Regions from separate parts of the Paenibacillus sp. J22R232 genome, predicted to be linked through region 1. Evidence: riboswitches for the same ligand, from Rfam matches in the RefSeq annotation. Region 1 holds a riboswitch; each other region holds the start of a gene.
The links. A riboswitch is a leader RNA that binds a small molecule or an ion and turns the genes downstream of it on or off. The one in region 1 is predicted to bind cyclic di-GMP.
Positions count from the first base shown of each region.

Region 2: another riboswitch for cyclic di-GMP. It lies ahead of AC0YN3_RS11625 (pyridoxal phosphate-dependent decarboxylase family protein); the one in region 1 lies ahead of AC0YN3_RS30485 (transglutaminase family protein).
Region 3: another riboswitch for cyclic di-GMP. It lies ahead of AC0YN3_RS00840 (methyl-accepting chemotaxis protein); the one in region 1 lies ahead of AC0YN3_RS30485 (transglutaminase family protein).

Region 1 is NZ_JBWDNK010000021.1:69,178-77,282, forward strand. Features, by position in the region: gene pabA (aminodeoxychorismate/anthranilate synthase component II) at 1-539, shown strand, start outside; gene pabC (aminodeoxychorismate lyase) at 536-1,423, shown strand; gene folP (dihydropteroate synthase) at 1,479-2,327, shown strand; gene folB (dihydroneopterin aldolase) at 2,395-2,781, shown strand; gene folK (2-amino-4-hydroxy-6-hydroxymethyldihydropteridine diphosphokinase) at 2,759-3,307, shown strand; gene AC0YN3_RS30465 (helix-turn-helix domain-containing protein) at 3,259-3,471, shown strand; partial or broken gene AC0YN3_RS30470 (tRNA-dihydrouridine synthase) at 3,530-4,087, shown strand; gene greA (transcription elongation factor GreA) at 4,459-4,935, shown strand; gene lysS (lysine--tRNA ligase) at 5,113-6,621, shown strand; cyclic di-GMP riboswitch class I at 6,787-6,865, shown strand; cyclic di-GMP riboswitch class I at 6,915-6,993, shown strand; gene AC0YN3_RS30485 (transglutaminase family protein) at 7,007-7,810, shown strand.
Region 2 is NZ_JBWDNK010000003.1:126,917-135,021, reverse strand. Features, by position in the region: gene AC0YN3_RS11635 (hypothetical protein) at 1-5, shown strand, start outside; gene AC0YN3_RS11630 (methyl-accepting chemotaxis protein) at 113-1,843, opposite strand; gene AC0YN3_RS11625 (pyridoxal phosphate-dependent decarboxylase family protein) at 1,824-3,506, opposite strand; cyclic di-GMP riboswitch class I at 3,599-3,684, opposite strand; gene kduD (2-dehydro-3-deoxy-D-gluconate 5-dehydrogenase KduD) at 4,242-4,997, opposite strand; gene AC0YN3_RS11615 (DeoR/GlpR family DNA-binding transcription regulator) at 5,002-5,796, opposite strand; gene kduI (5-dehydro-4-deoxy-D-glucuronate isomerase) at 5,822-6,652, opposite strand; gene AC0YN3_RS11605 (hypothetical protein) at 6,923-7,186, opposite strand; gene AC0YN3_RS11600 (histidine phosphatase family protein) at 7,299-7,862, opposite strand; gene AC0YN3_RS11595 (hypothetical protein) at 7,887-8,105, opposite strand, start outside.
Region 3 is NZ_JBWDNK010000001.1:189,034-197,138, reverse strand. Features, by position in the region: gene AC0YN3_RS00865 (response regulator transcription factor) at 1-406, opposite strand, end outside; gene AC0YN3_RS00860 (ATP-binding protein) at 399-1,802, opposite strand; gene AC0YN3_RS00855 (DUF6081 family protein) at 1,818-2,552, opposite strand; gene AC0YN3_RS00850 (UbiA family prenyltransferase) at 2,569-3,444, opposite strand; gene AC0YN3_RS00845 (GH1 family beta-glucosidase) at 3,752-5,095, opposite strand; gene AC0YN3_RS00840 (methyl-accepting chemotaxis protein) at 5,289-7,046, opposite strand; cyclic di-GMP riboswitch class I at 7,132-7,216, opposite strand; gene AC0YN3_RS00835 (DUF1836 domain-containing protein) at 7,291-8,061, opposite strand.

The sequences.
Region 1 (8,105 bases):
TCGTTCAATATTTGGGTGAGCTTGGTGAAGACATTACGGTGAAACGCAATGACGAGATCGATTTGGCAGGAATCGAAGCGATGGCACCCGATCATATTCTGATATCGCCAGGTCCATGTTCTCCGAATGAAGCGGGTATCAGCTTATCCCTTATCGAGCATTTCAAAGGAAAAATTCCTATTTTCGGTGTTTGCTTAGGGCATCAGTCTATCGGACAGGCCTTTGGAGGCGAGGTTGTTCGCGCCGAGAAGCTTATGCACGGCAAGACATCCGCGATTCATCATCAGGGGACATCCATATTCGAGGGAATGCCCTCGCCGTTTACGGCAACGCGCTACCACTCCCTTATCGTGCGTCGAGAAACGCTGCCGGACTGTCTGGAGATTACAGCGGAAACAGAGGAAGGCGAAATTATGGGCCTTCGCCATAAGGAATATCCGATTGAGGGCGTACAATTCCACCCTGAATCGATCATAACGGAGCATGGGCTTACAATGCTTCGTAATTTCTTGCAAAACCGGACGGGCGCAGTGCGATGAAAATCGGGCTGAACGGCACCGTTTTGGAAGCAAGCGAAGCCGTGATCTCAGTTTATGATCACGGTTTTTTGTACGGCATGGGCTTGTTCGAAACCTTTCGCACCTATAATGGGGTACCTTTTTTATTGGACCGGCATTTGAACCGCCTGCATGCGGGCTGCGAGCAGCTGGGCATTCGATACCAGAGCAATCCGGAACATATTGCTGCATGGGTAAAAGAGTTGATTGCAGCAAACGGATTGGAGGACGCTTATGTCCGTATGACCGTTAGCGCGGGGGAAGCGGAACTGGGCTTGCCGACCGGTGATTATGAGCGTCCGACTGTACTTATGTTAGTGAAGGCTCTGCCGCCCATAAATGATGCGGTTCATATGCGCGGAAGGGAGCTGCGGCTTATGCAGACGCGGCGGAACACCCCGGAAGGTGACGTTCGCTACAAGTCTCTCCATTATATGAACAATATTATTGCGAAGCGGGAGCTGCTCGCAAGCGGGGCTTCGGCGGGAGCGGAAGGACTTATGCTAAGCCATGAGGGATGGCTGGCAGAGGGGATTGTCAGCAACTTGTTTTTTGTGAAGGATAACGTCGTATGCACGCCTGCGATATCAACCGGCATACTGCCTGGCATTACGCGGGAGCGTGTGCTGGAACTGGCGAGAGGCGAAGGATACCAAACGGACGAAGGGTTATACAGCTGGGACATGCTGCTGCAGGCTGACGAGGTTTGGCTGACCAACTCCATTCAGGAGCTCGTTCCTGTTACGAGTTTAACCGATATTTTGGGACAGGCCCGTATTGTAGGCAACGGGGAGGCTGGCGCTATAACCAGGCAGCTCTTAACGTTATATAGGAAATGGACGACGGCAAATGGTGAGATGTATTAGCCTGTACCTTCTAAAGGACAGATTTAGAGAACATACAAAGGAAGGCGGTAATAAAGTGAATCAGCAACCGGTTTTCTACAATAGAGCATACGACTTTGGAGACGGAGCGACGCTTGCGCTAGGCAATCAGACACTCATCATGGGCATTCTGAATGCGACACCCGATTCGTTCTCGGATGGGGGGCGATACATGAATATTGAGGCAGCCGTAGCTCACGCAGAAGCGATGGCGTTGGCTGGAGCGGACATGCTCGATATTGGGGGAGAGTCTACTCGTCCAGGATTCGAGCCGGTTAGTCTTGAAGAAGAGCTGCGCCGGATCGTTCCCGTTATTCGGGCAGTACGTAAAGCGCTACCGCATATGCCAATCTCAATTGACACCTATAAAGCGGAGGCGGCTCGTCAATCGTTGGAGGCCGGAGCCCATATCATCAATGATATTTGGGGCTTGAAGGGTGACCCCAATATGGCGCCGGTGGCAGCGGAATACGGATGTCCGGTCATTATTAGCCATAACCGGCATGCGAGGGACTATAACGATTTGGTTCCTGATGTGCTTGCCGATCTGATTGGAAGCGTGCGCTTGGCGCAGGCAGCCGGAGTGAAGGAAGATCAAATATGGCTTGATCCGGGTATTGGTTTTGCCAAAACCCATGAGGATAATCTCGAACTAATGGGCCGTTTATCAGAGGTAGCGGGACTCGGTTACCCTGTTCTCCTTGGTACCTCGCGCAAACGATTCATTAGGCAGACGTTAGATCTGCCTGTTGAAGAGCTTGTTGAAGGCACGGCAGCGACTGTCGTCCTTGGCATCGCACAAGGCTGCCAAGTCATGCGCGTTCATGACGTAGGCGCAATCAAGCGCGCTGCACGGATGGCTGACGCTATCGTATACCGCGATTAAAAGCAGCAAAAGCATATGCGTTATTTTCGACAGATAGGCATGCTATAACGTTGGGAGAGTGGATATAATGGACAACATGATCATTAAAGGGATGAAGTTTTACGGATACCACGGCGTATTCCCCGAAGAGAACAAGCTCGGACAGAAATACGAAGTCGATATCGAACTTGCCATGGATTTGGAGCAAGCGGCAGCAACCGATGATCTAACCTGCACGGTTAATTATGCTGAGATTCATGCGCTGGCCAAAACGATTGTGGAAGGTCCTCCTTTTAAGCTAATAGAAGCTTTAACCGGTCACATTGCATCACGGGTATTGGAAGCTTATACTATGGTAAATGAAGTGACGGTTCGAGTAACGAAGCCGAACCCGCCGTTCGATATCCATTTTGACGGAGTAACGGTGGAGCTGCGTAGAAAGCGGGATGCTGATGGACGAACTATTCCCGCATAATGGGGCAGCAGCTTATATTGCACTTGGCTCGAACATGGGGAACAGAGAACAACTACTGTTGTCCGCGATTAGCTTAATAGACGAGCATTCAAGCATCAAGGTAAACCGAGTATCCGGTTTGTATGAGACGGATCCGGTAGGCTATACGGAGCAACCGCCTTTTCTCAATATGGTGTTGGCTGTACAAACGACATTATCTCCGATAGAGCTGCTGCGTCAGCTTCTAGCCTTTGAGCAGCAATTAGGGAGAGTTCGACAAATACGTTGGGGACCTAGAACCATTGACCTCGATCTGCTCCTATATGATAATGTCAGAATGGATCAAGAGGAACTAACCTTGCCGCATCCGCGCATGATGGAGCGGGCGTTTGTCCTTGTGCCGCTGCATGATGTGCTTGATCAATCGCATCTGCTGCAGCAGGAGGTAGGCGCAGCGTCCGAAGCGGCGCTTCTGGATGGAAAGGAAGGCATTACATTATGGAAAACAATCAATTGGCGCAGCGCGTCAGAGCCTTTCGAAAGCTGAAGGGCTACACTCAGCAGGAGCTGGCCAAGGAGCTTGGCGTATCAGTAGCCGTGCTCGGCTCTTTAGAGCGCGGAACAAGAAAGACCGATCCGAAGCTGCTCGGCCATATCGCCAAAACGCTAGGAATCAGCTACGAGGAGTTAATGTCGGATGATCGCGAATAGCGATGCTGCATTTCTTTCATATGAACAATAACCAATCAGAAGGGAAGTGAGGAGCGACATGCTGAAAGTCGGAGACATCGAGATGAAGAACAGAGTGGGGCTAGCACCGATGGCAGGCGAGTGCAATCCTGCTTATCGATTGATTGCAAAGGAATATGAAACAGGGCCTTGTATGTGCGGGGATGGTTAGTGACAACGCTATTCTTCACGGCAACAAATGAACGCTTGAAATGCTGTTCGTTGACGAACGCGAGAAGCCGCTCAGCCTTCGAATATTCGGCGGGGCCGGAATCGCTTGTCGATAAAAATTCACGAATTGGTTTCGTCAGCTTTAGATGCGGTTAAGAAGCGAGTAACAGTGAAAATGCGTACCAGCTGGGACGATGAGCATATAGTTGCTGTTGAGAATGCGCGTGCCGTTGGGCACGCGGGAGGCAAGGCGGTAAGCATGCACGGTCGCGAGCAGCTGTATACAGGCATGGCCAATTTGGACATCATAAAAGATGTAAAAGAAGCGGTATCTTTTCCTGATATAAGCAATGGAGACGTAATCTTACTTGAGAATGCCAAGCACCTTCTGGATCATACCGGCTGCGACGGCGCAATGATTAGCCGCGAGGAGAACTAATCAGCTGCTATTACAGCTGACGGAACATCAGGTACTGTTGAAGGGATCGTATACTAATCCAATCATAGACCGGTTATAGGCAGCGGATGGAAATCGAAGCTTACCGACAGCATTCGACAAAAGCTGCTATCGAGCGGCTTCTGCTTCCGTTTTAAGAATTGAAACGGTTTCAATGGCTCGTCTGGCTTTGATTGACATTCAGGGAACCTTGCAATATAATCGTGCAATATAATCTAACGAATACATCAAGAGCGCTCCAATTAACAGTAGGTATGAGGATCAGGAAGCGTAATATATTAGGTATCAGTGAATTCATACAAGGTATGAAAAATTAGTCACATGACAGGAGAATCGGAAAGATGAACGATAAGCAAATCATTCTGACTCAAGAAGGGCTGCGAAAGCTTGAAGATGAATTAGAAAACCTAAAATCGGTCAAGCGTCGTGAAGTTGCTGAACGTATTAAAGTAGCGATTGGCTATGGTGATATAAGCGAGAACTCGGAGTATGAGGATGCGAAGAATGAGCAGGCGTTTATCGAAGGACGCGTTCTTACCCTTGAGAAAATGCTGCGCAACGCGCGTATAATAAATAATGACGATATTGATATTGATACCGTTAGCATCGGTTCGATCGTGACGGTTGAAGATATGGAATACGGCGACACAATGGAATATTCCATTGTAGGCACGGCAGAGGCTGATCCGCTGCAAAATAAGATCTCAAATGAAAGTCCGGTAGGCAAAGCGATTTTGGGCAAGAAAAAAGGAACGGTTGTCGAAGTCAGCGTACCTGTCGGCATCATTCAATACAAAATTCTCGACATCAAAAAGTAAGGTTTGCTATGCGCGGATCAAAAAGCTTCCTTGTAGGAAGCTTTTTGAACGTTTAAAATATAAGAACGTATAGATGGATACTGATGCGGCGCTTATATTTTATCGGAAAATGATTGAATGCCGCAATAATCTGGCCACAGCTGCTTATGCTTGCCGAATGATCAAGGAGATGAAGAAGTGGAACATGAAAACAATGAGCAGGAGCTAAGCGAGCTCTTGCAAATTCGCAGAGACAAATTAGACGAGCTTAGAGGGTTGGGCGTCGATCCTTTCGGACGGAAGTTTGAGCGGACGCATAACGCAAAAGAAATCGTACAAACCAATGAAGGTCATAGCAAGGAAGAACTGGAGGGACAAGCCGTTTCCGTGCGCATTGCAGGACGTATCATGCAAAAACGCGGAATGGGCAAGGCCGGTTTTGCCACGATTCAGGATTTGAGCGGAAAGATCCAAATCTATGTACGTAAAGATACCGTCGAGGAGCACAAGTTTGCCGCATTCGATCTGCTCGATATTGGAGATATCATCGGCGTGCAGGGCGTTGTGTTCAAAACAAATACGGGCGAGGTTTCAGTCAAAGCCCATGATATTGAAGTGTTGACGAAGTCGTTGCTTCCGCTGCCTGACAAATATCACGGCCTGAAGGATGTAGAGCTTCGTTACCGCCAACGTTATGTTGATCTTATCGTCAACCCTGACGTACAGCAAACCTTTATTACACGTTCCAAAATCATTCAATCGATGCGCCGCTACCTGGATTCCCGAGGTTATCTAGAGGTAGAGACGCCAACCTTGCATTCCATTGCAGGCGGTGCGGCAGCGCGTCCGTTCGAGACACATCATAATGCGCTTGATATGCAGCTTTATATGCGTATCGCGATCGAACTTCATTTGAAACGCCTCATCGTCGGCGGATTGGAGAAGGTATACGAAATTGGCCGCGTATATCGCAATGAAGGGATGTCCACGCGGCATAATCCAGAGTTTACGATGATTGAGTTGTACGAGGCTTACGCGGACTATAAGGACATTATGGCTTTGACAGAGAATGTCATTGCACATATCGCCCAAGAAGTGCTCGGTACGACGACGATCACTTATCAAGGGCAAGAAATTGATTTAGCTCCGCAATGGCGCAGAGTATCCATGGTTGAGATTGTTAAGGAAACGACTGGCGTTGATTTCGGCGTGGAAATGAGCGATGAGGAAGCACACCGCTTGGCAAAGGAGCATAAGGTTGGAGTTGATGCCCATATGACCTTTGGCCATATCCTTAACGCCTTTTTCGAGCAGTTCTGTGAGCACACTCTAATTCAGCCGACTTTTGTAACCGGACATCCGGTCGCTATTTCACCGCTTGCGAAAAAGAGCGAAGCAGATCCGCGTTTCACAGATCGTTTCGAGTTGTTTATTGTGGCTCGCGAACATGCGAATGCTTTTACAGAGCTTAATGATCCTATCGATCAACGCGAACGGTTCGAATCACAGCTAGTTGAACGTGAGCATGGCAATGATGAAGCACATGAGATGGATGAGGACTTTATCCGTGCTTTAGAATACGGTATGCCGCCTACTGGGGGGCTTGGAATCGGGATAGACCGCTTGATTATGCTGTTGACAGATGCACCGTCCATCCGTGACGTGCTGCTGTTCCCTCATATGAGAGACCAAAAGTCTGCTGAATAACACAGTGTATAGAATCGCCGGGGCTGATTAGTCTCGGCGTTTTTTTATTGACTAATATCTAGCTTCTACGGCATCAATTCTTAAAATCTACCAAAATATGCCCTGAAATCTAATAGGCCTATTGATTTGTGAGATTCATATGGTATATTAGAACTATAAAGCAGAGCACGATAACGGCAAACCTATCGAAAGGTAGGGACGCAAAGCTAAAGGGCCTTCCGAAAGATGGCAGCCAGCTACCGAATGGACAAGCTTTTTTTTTATTTTCTCTTTAAATGAATGAGTAAAGCTTCATACGATAACGGCAAACCTATCGAAAGATAGGGACGCAAAGCTAAAGGGCCTTCCGAAAGATGGCAGCCAGCTACCGAAAGGGGTTTTTTTTATGCGTAAATTTATGATGTTGATCGCAGCTTTTATCCTGTTTGCTTCTATTAATGTAACGCCTGCTCAGGCTAGTGAAGCAAACCAATGGCTGGATACGACTAATCTCAGCAACGGTGTCGTGGCTGTTAAATATCCGGTTAACGCTAAAGTGAAAACGAAACTTATGATTGCAAAAGGACAAGCTAACTATACGTACAACCTAACTGCAGGTGGAAAAACAGAACAATTTCCGCTGCAGCTTGGTAACGGGCAATATACAATATCGGTATTAGAAAACGCGTCGGCAAACAAGTACAAGCTGGTATCAAAACAAACCGTTACCCTGAGCTTGAAAGACAGTACAGTACTTTATCTGAACTCGATCCAAAACATTAATTGGACCGATACAAGCAACGCGATCCTGAAGGCTAAAGAGCTTACAAAAAACAAAAAAACGGATAGCGAGAAAGTAAAGGCCGTTTATGATTATGTTATTACAAACATTAACTACGACAATCAATTAGCCGCGAACCTTTCGGTTGATTACTTGCCAAGTATCGATCGTACGTTCAAATCTAAGAAGGACATTTGCTACGGATATGCTGCATTGTTTGCAGGAATGCTTCGCAGCTTGGATATTCCGACAAAGTTGATGATGGGAAATTCGTCATACGTTGATGTTTATCACGCTTGGAACGAAGTTTACTTGGATGGCAAATGGGTCATCATCGACACAACAGTTGATGCAGGCCTTAAAAAGGGCAACAAGAAGTTCGAGCAAATTAAGGATGCTTCGAAATACACAGTCGCAAAACAATATTAAGGGTTAGAACAACGAGCAGGCGTATATACGCTTTGCTCGTTTTTTTGTTTGTTCCTTCATTAATATAGCTCATATCGAGATTGGTGTTTTTCTTCAATTTTATGAACGGAAAAATGATTTTACTAAATCTGAAAAAAACACTTGCAATGCCATAGGCAAACGTGATATATTATCTAGGTCGCCAACGAGACACACGGCCGACACGGAAGAAAAGATTGCTCTTTGAAAACTGAACAACGAGTAATAACTGCCTCGCAAATCCTTCGGGATAAGCGAAAAAGCGATAACAAGTAAT
Region 2 (8,105 bases), on a different contig from region 1:
ATTAACGAAAGGTTCAATTAGCAATAGAAAGTCCAGAACATTCAGCCCTGTTCTGGACTTTCTTCCGTTTCTATGTGTTTTTAGAATAAATATTTCAAATTACGCCAATCGTTTAATTGTCCAGCTTATATTGTTTGACTGAATCATTCAGATCAATGGACAGCGTAGATAGCTGTATAATGACAGCTGCAATCTCTTGCATGGAAGCGCTCTGCTGCTGCGCGGATGCAGCGACCTCTTCCGTCCCAGCAGCTTGTTCCTGCGTTATACCGGAGATTTGCTGCATCGAGTCGGTTATTTTAACAAAAGACTCATCTACCTTGCCTAATGCGCTGAACATATGATTCGTATGCTCCGTAAACGAGGATACTCCTCCATAGATGCCTTTGAAGTTTTCATACGTTCCTTGTATCCATGAATGCCCCTGCTCAACGGCCTTGCTTCCTTCCTCAATGCTTTTCATCACGAGCAAGCTGTTGGATTGGGTACTCGAAACAAGATCGGTAACCGATAATGCGGCTTGCGCCGATTGTGACGCCAGCTTCTTAACCTCGCCGGCAACTACCGCAAAGCCTCGTCCAACGTCTCCTGCGCGCGCAGCTTCGATTGAAGCATTCAAAGCGAGCAGGTTCGTTTGATTGGATATTTCCGAAATGATATTGATGATCTCGCTTATCTCGTTGGAGCGTTTGCCTAATGTCGTGGCTGCTTCTTGGGACTCCTGCATCGCTTGCTTGATGACCATCATCTGCTGAAGCGTTCTTTCGACTAGATCCTGCCCTTGCTCGGATTGTACGTGTACCTCTGTTGCGATGTTCTGAATATCCTTCATCCCGTTCGATACATCTTTAATCTCATTATCGATATGATTAATATTCGTATGGCTATGTGTTACGCTTTGAACGATTTCATTAATGCCCTCAGACATCCGGTTTGTTGAATCCGCAACCTGCTGTGCGCTGTTTGTGGACTCATTGACCGATTGCTTCAAGTGCTGGCTCGTTTCCGAAATCAAATTTGAAGAAGCAATGACTTGCTGAATGAGCGTTTTAAGGCTCGCGATCATTAATCCGAACGATACCGACAATTTCCCGATTTCATCCTTGCTGTGGATCGAAATCGCTGTTTTCATATCGCCTGCCGCGATCTTATCGGCTGCAAGCATTAGTTTTCTTAGCGGATTCGTAATGACTTTACCGATCACGGCCGCAATGATACTCCCCACTACAAGCACGATCAGTGAAATAATAATCGTAGTCAGGTTTGAGCTAGCTGTTGTTTTCGGCACAACCGAAGCATCCAGATCTATCCCGAGTATGCCATAGGTAACGCCTGAATTATCCGATACCGGAACGAATATGGATTTATGAGTACCGTACTCGTCCACGTAAATAGGGCTTATCATTGATTTCTTGTCTGAAATCGCTGCTTTCATTTCATCGGTGAACGGATACGGCGTTCCAAAATCATCCGGCACGCCTGATAGAATTAGAATCCGTTCATTGTCCCCCGTATTCGATAGAATATAAATATTCTCAAGGCTATGGATCTCCTGCAGCTTCTCAAGCTCTGTTTTGATCAGCGCATAATTCGGATCCTCTATGCCTGACAGCTGCTTTCCTGAGCCGGGGATTGAAGCTAACGTATTGCTTGCAATTTGAATATCGGTTATCAATCGCTTATCGAACTGCTCCAGCAATTTCTCCGAAAGATTGTGCTGGGACATGTAACTCGATATAGCAAAGGCTGCACAAGTGATAACTTGCAAAAGCAGTATGCTTAATGCGATTTTTACGGCTAGATGCTCCTTATACCAATTGAAACTAAGTATAGATTTCTTCATGAGTGTACTCCCTTTTATTCATTCGATTATATTCCGAATAGGTTTCTTCGATTTTTCCTTTTAAATATTGGACGATGGAATGAACATCGGATACCTGCGTATACGGTGAAATAACGAACAGCTTGCTGGCATACAGCGCGATCCGTTTAGCATCTGTCGTTGGTACGTAAAGATGCTTTTTCGTATCGCCGAAGAACATTTCGCTCCGGTCTCTTCCCAGAATTTCAAATAATATTTCATTTAATTTGTTTTCCCTGTCTACTTCCTCGTAGCTGCAAGCACCGGCATATTCCTTTGGATATCCGTTCAGCCCATCCGAATACAACCGGAACAAAGTGATGATGCCCGGATTATGCGGATTTACAATAATCGCTTCCGGTATTTCCAGCTTCAGCGCTTTTCGGAAAGCGACATTTACTTCAACGAACTGAGCCAGCAGCTTTTGATAGCCTTCAATGCCAAACGCCAACAAAGCGCTGTATATGCTGATGGAGCTTCCCATTCTTGAGCATTCTAGCGTGTAGCTCGTGTGATATTGCCCATATCCTCGGTGTCCAACATAAGGTGTCTCGTCTGGATCCAAATCCAGAAGCTTTAAATCAGTAGCATTTTTCACTAAAAACAAGCTCGTTGAATAAGGCGTTTGCCCGAGCTTCTGAAAATCGAAGCAAAGCGAATCCGCTTTGTTCAAATGTTTCATTTTGGCTTGAATGGTTTGGAGTGCCGCAAGCGCATCTCCCTCAATGCTCAACGGATTATTAGCGAAATCATAGTTGTTGAAGAATGCGAAAAATCCGCCCAGAGCCGAGTCGGCATGAATGTGAGGCCGATTTATCCGATGCTCCTGTGCTAAGCGTTCTGTCATTCTATGCACGTCATCAAGGCTATCAATGCCCATTGCATCTGTCGTGCCCGTCGTGGCAACGACATATATCGGAATGCCGCCATTCGCAATGACCTGTTCCATTTTTGCTTTCAAATCGTCAATGTCCATCGAGCTGTCTTCGTGCGTACGGATTTTGACTAAATGATCGCTTCCGAGCCCCGTTGCTTCCATCGCCTTATAAAGGCTGTAATGCGCTGCCTCCGAGCAGAAAGCGTATAAATTCTGGGGCACTCCGGACTTGGCGGCGGATGAGCTTGCTTTATTGATTGCAAGCCTGAGGCCAGTAAATATAGCGCCCTGGCCGCCCCAGGTTGTGTATCCTCCGCTTTCTGCCGTTCGATATCCGACAAGATCCGACATCATTGCAACAACCTTAACTTCGGCTTCTGCGCCTGCCGGCCCATACACATCCCATAAATTATTGCCATTCACCATAAATGCCGCAAGCATGCCAAGTATGCCCGGTGTACTCGCCATAGGCAAAATGTTGGTTAGAAAATATTTGGTATGATAGGGATGAGCATGAAGCAAGGAAAGAAGCTCTTTGTTAACCTCTTCCAGAGGACTTCCGCTATGCGGAATTCGGCTAACATCCGCCAGCTCCTTATAAAATAACGGTCCTCTATCTTTATTCCCCTTCAAAAAAACCGAATCGGGATCTTTTAGCTCATCGACGCCGCTAACGATCTGCCCCATTAATTCCAACATTTGATTCCGTTGAGCTGCGTTTCCATCATCACTTGGAAATAAACGGCGAATATCTGATTGATTATGCATAACGTTATGACCTCTCTCCACTATTTGAATTTATCTCTCTGAATAAAAAAAGGCATACCTATAATTTTTCATAGGTATGCCTTTGCTTAATGCTTCGCAACTGGCTGACATTTCTTTTTAAGAAGTAGTCCCTATAGCTTTGCGCCACCATCTTTCGATGGGTTTGCCCGTATGAGATTTGGAGAAATTTGTACTTTAATTAGTAATCATTTACAGCTACTAGGAACATTCTACTATTTCGCATTTCTAAGATCAATACGTATTTATATATATAAGTCTAAAGTAATAGACAATTCGCCAAGAATTTATCTTTTTGTCACAATTGATATGATAATATACGGCTTTTTGGCTTATTATTAGTCGGATCAGTCTATTTATTTTCAAAAAAAACATATGTATGCACATATTAAAACGCATAAAAAAGAAGAGTTATATCCCTTCCTCTCTAGCACGTATGAGTTAGCTTTGATTGGTTGATGCTGCTGCATGACGGAACCCTTCGAATTGCCTCTTCCGTTCGTTTTCTATTCGGGCTGCTGAATCGTCAGGTGCTGCAGCAAAGACAGCAGCTTTGCCTGCATACGTCGTAGCAGGTGCGGCAGGCAACGCAGCGTAAGCCGTTGCAGCGCATGAAACTGCCCCAGGTCTCGAAAGTCGCTTGTCCGCATAATAAAAGGCTCTCACCCACACGGCCATAGCCGCACAGGGAGAGCCTTTTGTTTAAACGCGCCTAGCTTATCTTACCAGCCATCCGCCATCCACGGCGAGAATATGGCCGTTCATATAATCGGATGCCGCCGATGCCAGAAACACAGCAGGTCCGATTAAATCCTCGGAGGTGCCCCAGCGTCCTGCCGGGATACGCTGCAGGATTTGAGCGCTGCGAACCGGGTCTTCGCGTAACGCTTCGGTATTATCCGTGCTCATGTAGCCTGGGGCGATGGCGTTAACCTGCAAGCCCTTGCTTGCCCATTCGCTCGCCAGCGCCTTCGTTAGCCCTGCTACCGCATGCTTGCTTGACGTATAGCCAGGCACGTTAATGCCGCCTTGATAGGACAGCATCGAAGCGATATTAATGATTTTGCCGGAGCCCTGCTCGATCATTTTTTCCCCTGCCAGCTGCGATAAAACAAATACCGAATTTAAATTGACGTCGAGTACTGCCTGCCAATCCTCGTAGCTGTGATCCGCAGCAGGCGTCCGGCGAATAATGCCTGCATTATTTACTAGGATATCGATTCTGCCCAGCTCGTCCACTGTCCGCTCAATAATGCCGGCAAGCTTGGAACGGTCAGAAATATCCGCCTGAATCGTAATCGCTCTCCGTCCCAAAGCTCTAATCGCTTCCGCCGCTTTGTCGGCAGGGGTGCTGTTCGTAACAAGCGCTACGTCAGCGCCTGCCTCCGCTAATCCAAGTGCGATAGCTGCTCCGAGGCCGCGTCCCGCTCCCGTCACGACTGCCGTTTTTCCGCTCAAATCAAACAAACCCATCGGTTCATGTCCTCCCTTTTGCACGCTTTACGCTCTCTGGAAGCTGTGCCTTCATCATTTGGATCTGAAGAGCCTCATATTTGGCTGCCACCTCGGGCGAGATCCCCTCATCTGTGATGATGCAATCAATCTCGTCCAGGCCAGCAAATGTAATCAAGGCGCCTTTATCGAATTTGCTATGGTCAGCCAGGCAATAAACAGTCTTCGCATTGTCCATGTACAGCTTCTTCAGCTTAGACAATTCCTCTGTGAATATCGTCAAGCCATATTCCATATGAATGCCTGTCGTCGAAAGAAACAGCTTATGGACATTCAGCCTTTTAATCCATTCCTGGGACTCTGCCCCAATCAGCAGATTGTTATGGCGGTAGCCGCCGGGAATGACCAATCGCACCTGATCCTTCAAGGTCAGCTCGCGGATAATAAGCAGGTCGTTCGTCAGCACGGTTACGGGCATATTCGGGAGCCTCTTGGCCATCTCAAGCGTCGTGCTTCCCGCATCAAGCGCGATGATATCATTCTCCTCGATGCAAGTGAGCGCAAGCGCCGCAATGGCCGACTTCTCCTGCTGGTGCTTGCTGTTAGGAAATTGGAGCGGATAGAGGCTATCCTCGCCCTCTTGCTCTACCACAGCCCCGCCGTGGGTACGTTTGAGCAGCCCCTTCTCCTCCAGCTTCTCCAGATCTTCCCGTACCGTTTTTTCCGTTACGCCAAATTGCTCGCTCAGCTCAGATACTTTCACTGCGCCAAGCTGCTCTAGTTTCTCTATAATTTTCCGATGCCGTTCAGCAGCAAGCATGGTGCACCTCCTGTAGCGAATGCTTCTATTTTAGCTCGCTTGCAGGCACTGCGTCCATGTCTGTAAATGTATAATTCTCGCCGGCCATCGACCAGCAGAACGTGTAATTGCTCGTTCCTACGCCTGAGTGGATGGACCATGGAGGAGAAATGATCGCTTGCTCGTTCGCTACGACCAGATGTCTCGTCTGCGAAGGCTCGCCCATCATATGGAATACGCGCGCGTCGTCGTTCATGTCGAAGTATAGGTAAGCTTCCATGCGGCGATCATGCACATGAGAAGGCATCGTATTCCATACGCTTCCCGTTTTGAGGCTTGTTACGCCCAGCATCAGCTGACAGCTCTGAATGCCATCTGCGTGGATGTACTTGTACAATACGCGCTCATTCGACGTTTCTTGTGAGCCAAGATGAGTAGGATTCGCTTCCTCCATCGTCATTTTGCGCGTTGCGATCTCCGCGTGGGCGAGCGCCGAACAGAAGTACAGCTTGGCCGGGTTCGCTTTGTCTATGCTCGAGAGCAGGACTTGGCGCTTGCCTTTCCCGACGTAAAGCACTTCCAGCTTGCTCAGCTCGTATACCTCGCCGTCCACGGAAATCGAAGCCGGGCCGCCAATGTTCAGAAACCCAATCTCACGGCGCTCCAAGAAATATTCCGTCTTCAGCGTCGCTGCATCCTCAAGCTCCAGCGTCTCATTCACGGGCGTTGCCCCGCCAACGATCATGCGGTCATAATGCGTATATGTCATCTTGATTTGATCCTGTACGAACAGGCTCTCGATCAAAAACTCGCTGCGTAGACGTTCCGTATCGTATTGCTTCACATCGGTAGGGTTTGTTGTGTGGCGTACTTCCATTGGATAAAAGCCTCCTATAGTTTTATTGTGCAGCCGCTTGCAGCCAGCCGCACCAACGTTTGTTAATGTTCGTTTTTATAATATCACACATTTACGAACATAAACAGTACTTAAATGAAATTTGCATTATTTCAAACGGAATCGATTGGATATTCGCATATGAAAAAGCGGCCCATACTGCAGGCCGCCTTTTGTCCCATTTTGTATGTTTGCTAAGTTACATCGAGAGGAGATTTGATTCCCCCTATCATTTTAAGCGAGAAATACGAATCACCAGGTAAGTCTTCCGCCCGTATGCTTATATCCATGCAGTCGTTCATACTTTTCAATGCGCATGAGATGCTTCATTTGTGTTCTGTATAAACGAGAATAGTCTCTCCTTACCTCGGTATATTCTTTGCCGTAATCAACCATTTTAATGCCCTTCCGATATTCCTTAGTTTTGTTGGCTCTTGGATTCTTGTGCTTCTTCTCACGTACCTGCTGCGCGCTTTGCTTAGCTGCCCATACCAATATGTCTTCTCTTGCGAACATCTTCATCCCCGCCGTACCGGGTTAGATTATGGCAACCAGCCATTATACCGATACAACTAATAGAAGAAGACCTTTGGATTGAACATGCATGTCACTCACCTCTCTGCTTTATTTATTCCACCGGCTCACTCCATATCCTATTTACCTCCAAGAGCTCGGTGCCCTCGAAGGAAAGCTTGTAAATATCCGGCATTGCAAGCTGTTTCCAAAATTCAAAGCCATAGCTTACATCAAAAGCATTCATAATTAAAACAAGCAAATTTCCGTGCGTTCCAATGACGACATTTTTTCCGGGATAGCTGCTCAGCACCCGAAGCGTCGCTTCCACACCGCGTTTTTGTGCTACCGCATTCGATTCCCCGCCATCCCATGCAAAGCTCGAATCCTCCCATACCCTCTCGATTGCTGCTTGAAAATGGTCTACCGGCATGCCCGATAACAACCTTTCCCTAAAGCCCTCTACAGTTAATATCCGTCCCCCTGTATATGCAGCAATCCCTTCAACGGTCTGAACTGCCCGTTTATACGGACTGGATATGACATATTCGATAGAGAGATCCATAAGAAGCTCCGTTACCTTTTTTGCATCATTCAAACCTTTATTGGACAAAGGCCTATTTAATTCATCCGGCGTATAGAGCGAATGCGCATGCCTTACAAAATAAAGATTCGTCATAGGTTTCGCAGGCTCCTCCTCATGTTACTTCACCGTAATCGTTGCATGTACAGAACCGTGATAATAGCTGTCTACAACCTTTTCGTCTAAGGAGAAATCGGTATTCGCAGCAATGAGATAGGATCCGCTTGGCAGCAGCAGGTCCTTCTCCTCGTAAAAGGATCTCCAAAAGCTCGCGTTGGGATCATCATTCGAATAAGCGCCGCTTTTTTGGAAAGGAAAAAAATGCTTTTCGCCCTTTTT
Region 3 (8,105 bases), on a different contig from region 1:
CTACCGCCGCATTGATTGGTGATTGGCTTCTGTATGCGGAACGAATCGCTTCAGGCAACTTCTCGAAATCCGATTTGATTTGATAATCGATGGCTCCCGCTTGGAACGATCGGAAGATGAGCTCTTTCTCCTCCATCGAGGTGAGCATGATAACCTTAACACCGGTGGCAAGCGCGGCTTCTTCCGCAAGGAGCACACCTTCGGGACGGCCCTCCAGCATAATATCCATTAGCATGACATCCGCTGGCGTTGACTGCTGCAGCCCGTCCTGCAAGGCAAGCCTGACGTCTTCCGGCTTGCTGGACGTCCAGACGACCTCCATGTCAAGCTCGTTATTTATGTAAGCCACTAAGCCTCGAAGCCAGTCGAGATCATCCTCTACAATCCATACTCGAATATTAGTCATTTGTTGTACTCCCTTCCGCATAAACGGCATCCGTACGTTCCGCCTGAACGGCTCGTTTCGCAAATATTAGGAAAACGGACGTCCCAACACCAGGCTTGCTTCTAAGATTCAGCATGCCTTTGTGCTTGCGCATGACGTGGTAAGCATATGGCAAGCCTAATCCAAAATTGATGTCGCTACCGCTTTTTGTCGTATAAAAGGGTTCCAAAACCTTTGCTGCTTCGCTCTTGCTAAGGCCCGGCCCCGTATCTTTAATCTCGACGATGAGCTCGCGTTTCGTCTCGCTTAATTGAACAAGAAGCTCTCCTTCGCCGTTCATCGCTTCCAAGGCATTCGCTGCAATATTGCCAAGCGCCTCGCTGAACTGGGCAGGATCGATTCGGCAAACCCAGCCTTTAATCAACGAAGTATGCAGCGTTACAGACCCAAGAACGGGGCTGTAGCCCTTCAAGGTCCGCTCAATAAGCTCTGCCAAGTCTACAGCCTCCACGCGGAGCATCAGATCCTCCGTGCGCCGATGAACGCGATGCAGCATCTCCTGCATATGGCGCGATGCGCCAAGCACCGTCTCGATGTCAGCGAGCAGCTCGCGCTGATCCGTGGCAATCGCATATGCCTTCATTTTCTCGGAGAACAGCCTCATTTTGCCTGCATCGTTTTTGATGGCATGATTCAGAATAGCGGTGCCTGAAGTAACCGCTCTCAACGTAGAGTCATACCGCCTGCGGTCAATGTTGACGCGAACGCCCATGAATCCGTATGTAAACAAAGCAATGACAAATACGGTCACGCCTAATCCGACGATCCACGTGTTATAGACCCACATCCTCAGCATGCCGAAGCTTGGAAGCACATAATTCATTACCATGCTAAACATAACAGGGGGCAGAACAACGGAACAGATAATCCAATGCGTCCGTGAAAAAGAGGCTTGAAGCTGGCGCCTCAGCAGCACTTGAACGGCTCCGTACACGATATAAGGTACTGCCCACCACACTACGATTCGAAAGGAAATAGGATACATCGTCGTGTAAAACGGTGTAAAGATCACGCAAAACGCAATCGGTATAAGCAGCAACAATGGCATGAGCACTTGAAGGCGTTTGGCCATGCGAACCGGCCGATACGCATTGGCGAACAGAACGAATGAATAAGGCAGCCCGTAATAGGACACGAGCGAGGAGACTGCCTGCAGTCGGTAAAGGAGCTGCTGCGCTACCTCATTCATTCCTGCTTCTGCCGCAGCAGGCAGCCATTGCAAATCCAGAACGGCGGCAAGCGCGCCCGCGCCTCCCGTAAACGCGACAGCGCCCAACCAATGATTAACGGACGACCGCCGGTCAGAGAGCCATATGATGGCCGCGATTGCCCACAGTGCGATAAGAACGAATAACATAACGCAGCTCCTTCATTATCCTTGCTCGGTTATTTCAATCGTGATCGGAGACCACTCTCCAATGACTGTTTGTCCATGCACAGAGACACTGCCTTCAGGCGTCAAATCCTTCTCTGTCATGATGCCTAGCGCCACGGTGAATTGATTGAACTTTACCGGTACGTTTCTCTCTCTTCTGACTTCTTTTCCGTTAACGAGAAAGACCACTTCATCCGTTGCGCGATTATAAGTGATTTTGTAAACGTTGAACGATTGGGCTTCAAAGTCCGTATCTTCCTTGAACACGCAAAAATACCTTGTTTTATCGGTTTCAGGCACCTTCACCCCCGGAAAAGGAAGAACCGCGTACACGCTTGCGTACTTATCGTTCCCGGCAAAAAAATCGAGCGCCCCGCCTGTCGTGAAGTCAAGCAAGTTCAATGAAACAAAGCCGTCGTATAAATCATTCGACGCCGTATGCTGCGAACGCGCGCGAATTTGAAGCTCGAAGCTGATGATTCCTGATTCGGGCACGAGCACGGGCTCTGCGGAATAATACATATGCTTCGCGTTATCCAAAATTTGAATTTGATCATTCGAGCGGCTAAGCGGCGCGCGCACATAGAGCATGCCGTTGCGTACGATAACGACCGCATTCGGCTCGCGGTATTGCCAGAAGCTTCCGTCCTGAAGCGGGAAACCTCCGATTTTCCAAACCTCCCCTTCATTCAATATCGTATGAAAATCACCTAAAGTCCATTGTTTATCCACTTTATTACCCACCTTTTTAGTTGATTGCTTGCACAAGTCCTTGAATCCATAAAGCAGCTATCAGTACCGTTCCGCAGCGAATCGTCGCTTTCACAGAGGCGCCCATCAACGGCACGTATGCCGCTGAATCGTTGCGCGCCGATAGCCGGCCATAAACGCGGTACAACGGAATGGCTGTCGGCAAAGCGAGCAAAGCATATACCGGCAGCGCGTCCAGTGCCACGCATACAACGAGAGTGAAATAAGCCAGTGCCAGCAAAACGCGCGAGAACAGCAACGCCCTGCGCTCCCCCCATACAACGACTAGCGTCCGTTTGCCGGCTTGCTTGTCCGCTTGCCAATGCAAAAAATGATGGTTGAACAAAATGAGAGTCGTGAGCAGTCCAATCGGCAATGAAAGCAGCAATGCGCGGTAATCGAGCTGCGAGGTTTGCACGAAATAAGCGCCGACGACAGGCAGTACCCCGAATGAGATCAGAATCGCAAGCTCACTGTAGCCTTTGCCTCGATAACCGAACTGGATAGGCGGCGCCACATAGAAATAAGCGATTAAAGCGCCTAGAACGCCAAACACTAGCGCAAGCCAGCCGCTTAACATGCTTAAGATGACACCGCATATCGCCGCAATGCCGAACAAGACCCACGTGACTGCGGCAAATGCGCGAATGCTCCAGGTTCCCTTCGTCAAATAACCCGAATTAGTTGGAATCACGCCATCCGTTGTCTGGGCAGCCGTATCCGTACCGTTATAATAATCCCATAAATCATTGATCATATTAGAGAACAAATGTGCCGCTCCTGCGCCGATAATCGTAATCACGAACAAGAATGGATGGAAAACGCCGTTCCAAACATATGCGCCAAGTGCGCCTAACGCTACCGGAATGAGCATCACAGGTAACACCCTGACCCTAGATGCCTTAAGAAATTGTTTAAACATGGATGTATTCACTGCTCCCTTTGTTGTCGATGGTTCAATTGAACCACTTATATTTGCTGTAAGTCAACAAATGGATTAGGAGCGGCTCCGCTTTGGCGCTTGCTTTTGCATGGCGCCGAATGCGTTCAGCTTCCGGCTATGTATTTGCCCGCTGCCACTCCCTCATTTCGGCGTATGGCATGCTTATCCTTCTTTTACAGCACAAAGAAGCAGGCAGAATCCCCTTGCTCGGGTTCCGCCTGCTTCATAAGACTGACGATTAAATCTCCAATTGGTTGGCAGCGACAAGCTGGTTATACCAATAATAGCTTGCCTTTGGCGTTCTCTCCAGCGTCTCGAAGTTGATATGAACGAGCCCGAAAGGCTTGGAATAGCCAAAGGCCCATTCGAAGTTGTCCATCAATGACCACACCATGTAGCCTTTAACGGGCACGCCAGACTCGATCGCGCGGTGCAAAGCCATAATATGATCGCGAAGGAAGCTGATTCTCGCTTCGTCGTTTATTTGCCCATCCTGCAGCTCTGCCTCGTAACAAGCGCCATTCTCGGTAATATAGATCGGAATTTGACCGTAAGTTTCGGTGATCCAAGTCAGCACATGGTAGAACCCGTCAGCATATATATTCCAATCAAAATCCGTTTTGGCAAAGCTTGAGCTAATTTCTTCGCTGTCATACAAATCATTGCCCTCCGCATGGCGAATCAAGCTGCCCGTATAATAATTGATGCCTAAGAAATCGATTGGCTGCGAAATAATAGCCATGTCCCCCGGCTCAACCTTCACCTTGAAGCCCTTGCTCTCGTACCAATTCGTCAGCAGCACCGGATACTCGCCTTTCAATACAGGCGATAGGAACCATTCATTAAATGAACCGTTGCGGAGCTGGGCAGCCCGTACATCCTCAGGAGAAGAGCTGTAGGCCGTTCTCCATTCCGTATTCGGCGCATAACCGATCTCGCCTTCGATGCCAAGCTCGCGGAATCGCTTAACGGTTAAGCCGTGAGCCACTAGAATGTGGTGAGCGACATCAAGTGCAGCCTGCATATCCTGCTTGCCTGGCGCATGTGCGCCTAGGTAGTTGGATAATATGGAAATACACCAAGGCTCGTTAAGCGTAATCCATCTTTTAACCTTACCGTTAAATTTACGGAATACCGTCTCTGCATATTGGACAAAAGCATCAATTGTCGCACGGTTTTCCCATCCTCCCCCATCCTGAAGCGTCTGAGGCAAATCCCAATGGTATAGCGTTACAAAAGGTTCAATATCATTCGCGATGAGCTTGTCGATTAGCTCCTCGTAGTAATCAAGGCCTAGCGGATTAATTTCCCCTCTGCCTTGCGGGATCACGCGCGGCCAAGCTATCGAGAACCTATATACGGAAACGCCAAGCTCCTTCAGCAGCCGAATGTCATCATCGACGCGGTGATAACTGTCGCATGCCACGTCGCCGTTGTCTCCGTTCAACACCTTGCCCGGTGTTTTGGCGAACGTGTCCCATATGCTGGCACTCCGTCCATCCTCATCAAATGCGCCTTCGATTTGGTACGCGGCAGTAGCCGTTCCCCATTTGAAATCTTTTGGAAATTGTACAGTCGTCATTCTCCGCTACCTCCAGCTGTTTTCTATCTATCATATCGGTACAACGGTTTATTATACTGCTCGTACAATGACTTTCCTAACGCCCCTGTGACTTTTCCATGACAAACCGCTAAGCCAACTATCGGCAAGCTCGCAAAAAAAAGAACGCTTCTGCATATCGCAGAAGCGCCCTTTGATTTGGCTATTATTACTTCTATAGCTTAAAGACAGAAGCCTTCTCTTTCAGCTCATGCGAAGAGCCGGTCAGCTTTTCTGCCAGATTGCGAAGCTCATCGGAAATATCGTTTTGCTTAACGGAAAGCTCGCTCATATGCTCCATTTTCCCGTTAACGTCCGTGGATGTGTTCAGCAGTTTGTCAACAGCGGAAACGATATGCGTCATTCCTGCCGTTATCTCGCTTATTGCCGTTGAAATTTCGCTCATTTGGTCAGACAATACGCTGCTTTGCGATTCCAAAGCTTGGAACGTGCCGCTTGCCGTCTCCGAAGCTTGCCTTGTCGATTGAATCACATTCGCAAAGCTTCCGATGGTTCTGCTGCTTGAGGCTACATCGCTCTGAATGAGCGACAATTCCTTCGTAATCTGCTTAGATATGGAATCCGTCTGGCTCGACAGCTTCCTAATTTCTTCCGCCACAACCGCAAAGCCGCGTCCATGCTCCCCAGCCCTTGCGGATTCAATGGATGCGTTAAGCGACAACAGATTCGTCTGCGTGTTCAAATCCTGAATGCCGTTCAAAAACTTGGAAACATTGTTGTATCGGCCATTCATCGCTTCAAATGCCTCCGTCAGCTTGGCGAATTGCTCAACGGTTTCGTTAACCATGACGACAACGCCTGCCATTTGCTGCGAGCCGCTCTGGGAGGACTGCTTCATTTGGCGCATGTCATTGTTTATGTACTCGCTTGAAGCAGCAATCTGCTCGGAGCTTGCCGATATTTGCTCCGTTACCGCCGAGATCGATGAAGCATCGTCATATTGCGATAGCAGCGCTTCACGGCCAAGGTCAACCTGACCTTTCACATCCTCCGAAGCTTTGCGGTTGCTTCCGATCATCGTATCCATATTGCGTGAAACGTGAAGCACCGACTCGCTGACGTTAAGCGTAGCTTTTATCGTGTCGCGCAAATTATCGCCCATTGCGGCTAGCGCCTGATCAATTTCTCCGAATTCATCGGAGCGGGCCAGCTTCTCCTGACTCGTGAAATCATTGCTGCCATATGCGCGTATGCGTCTTGTAATGCCGGTCAGCCCCGTTTTAATCGATTGCGTGACGCCATAAATCATGATTGCTGGCAATATGGCAAGCAGAATGACGTTGATGAGCACGATGATATTAGCGCTCGAAACATCTCGGTTCAGATCGTTTTGGGTAGTTTCTGCGTCCTGTGTGAGCCGCTCATGCATGGTATCGTTCGAATAGCTCAGAATTACAGTATATACGCTGATTAGATTGCTGATGCGCAAGGACTTCTCTTCAGCTGTTAAACCTGATACATCGGTATTGGTTTGATTGAGATTATCGAGTGCGAGGCGAAGAACGCCAATTTGATTGGCATAAAGCTGGCCGCCTTCCGTAGCTGGAGGGTATTTTTTGTCCATTTCGATAAGCTGCTTCTCAAGCTCGTCGATATTGGCAGGGAGGGTTTCCAAATCTTTCATAATAGATGAAGCATCGCTATTTCCGTTCTCGATTGCATCCACCATTAGGAGCATGGCCTTCAGCAGTTTATTGGAAATACCTTGGTAGTTCCTCTCGGCACGTGACAGGTGATCCGAATCCTCGACTGAGCCTGCAACCGATACGTTCTGAACATAAATAAACGCGCCTGCACCTAGATTGAAGAGGGTGATGATTGCCGTAATTAGAAATAACTTGGTCGTAATTTTCCTCATGTTCATTTTCTTCGACAGCATGCTCGTTTTCCTCAACCAGTCCTTCAACACCATTCCACTTTCTCTCCTCTGTCCCTCTGAAAAAAGCAAAAAAGCTATCCAGCCACAGGAGGCGGACAGCTTCTTAGCTCTATATCCTTCCGGCGGTCTGGCGACCTTAGCACACATGCTTTAGGCCCATAACTTTGCGTCCTAGCCTTTCGGCAAGTTTGCCATTTTCAGATTGTCTATGTTTGTATTTACAACATAATCCAGTATAGGACAATTAAGAGTTTCTGTATATCCCTATAGAACTATTTTATTCGGGACTTAGAAACAAAGTCGCATTGCAATAACGCCTTGAGAGAGAATGAAAATAGGACGTTTGTATGGATATGACAGCAATCAGCAAAATATTGCGCACGGCTTCCCATTGATTGTCCGTTAAGTTAGGCAATTGGTTCGCGAATTGATTGGCTGACGAGCGAATGGCTTCCTCCGTCAAAATATCTTGATGCGGATTTTCCTTCAAATGTCCGGAAATATCGAGCAGTTGATCGTTGTTAGCATCCAGTTCTTCAAACATACTGGTATAGGATGCATATAATTGAATAGGACCGACCAAATCGGCCTTCTCATCCTCTGGTTTTTTAAAAACGATCTCAAATAGCTTGCGTATGGATTCAAAATCAAGATTTGACTTTAAATCATCAATAATGAACAATAACGCAGCCTGATTGAGCGAATATTTTTTACCCGCCTTCGGGCAATCGAAATAAGGCTTAAAATCGCGCTTTACCCAATTTTGCATGGACGTTATCGACAGATTCGAATATTCGATCAGTTGACCGAGAGCGGCAATTTCATGTAGCGAAAAACCTTTGAGCTCATTGCCTTTGATCAGCTTCTCAATAATCGGAGGCAGCAGCGTTGACAGAAACGCGGGCAATCCCGTGCCTTTCTCCAAATCGTATTGATGCGTCTTGGTCCATGCGGCTTGCAATACCTGCAGCGGCTTCTGGTTATGCTTCCCGTCTAGCGCAAGCAGCAAGCAAGCCATCTCTTTTCGAGTAAGCGTAAAGGACTCCATTTTCCTTCCTCCTCGCGCTTTCGTCATATGTACCTTTTGTTACA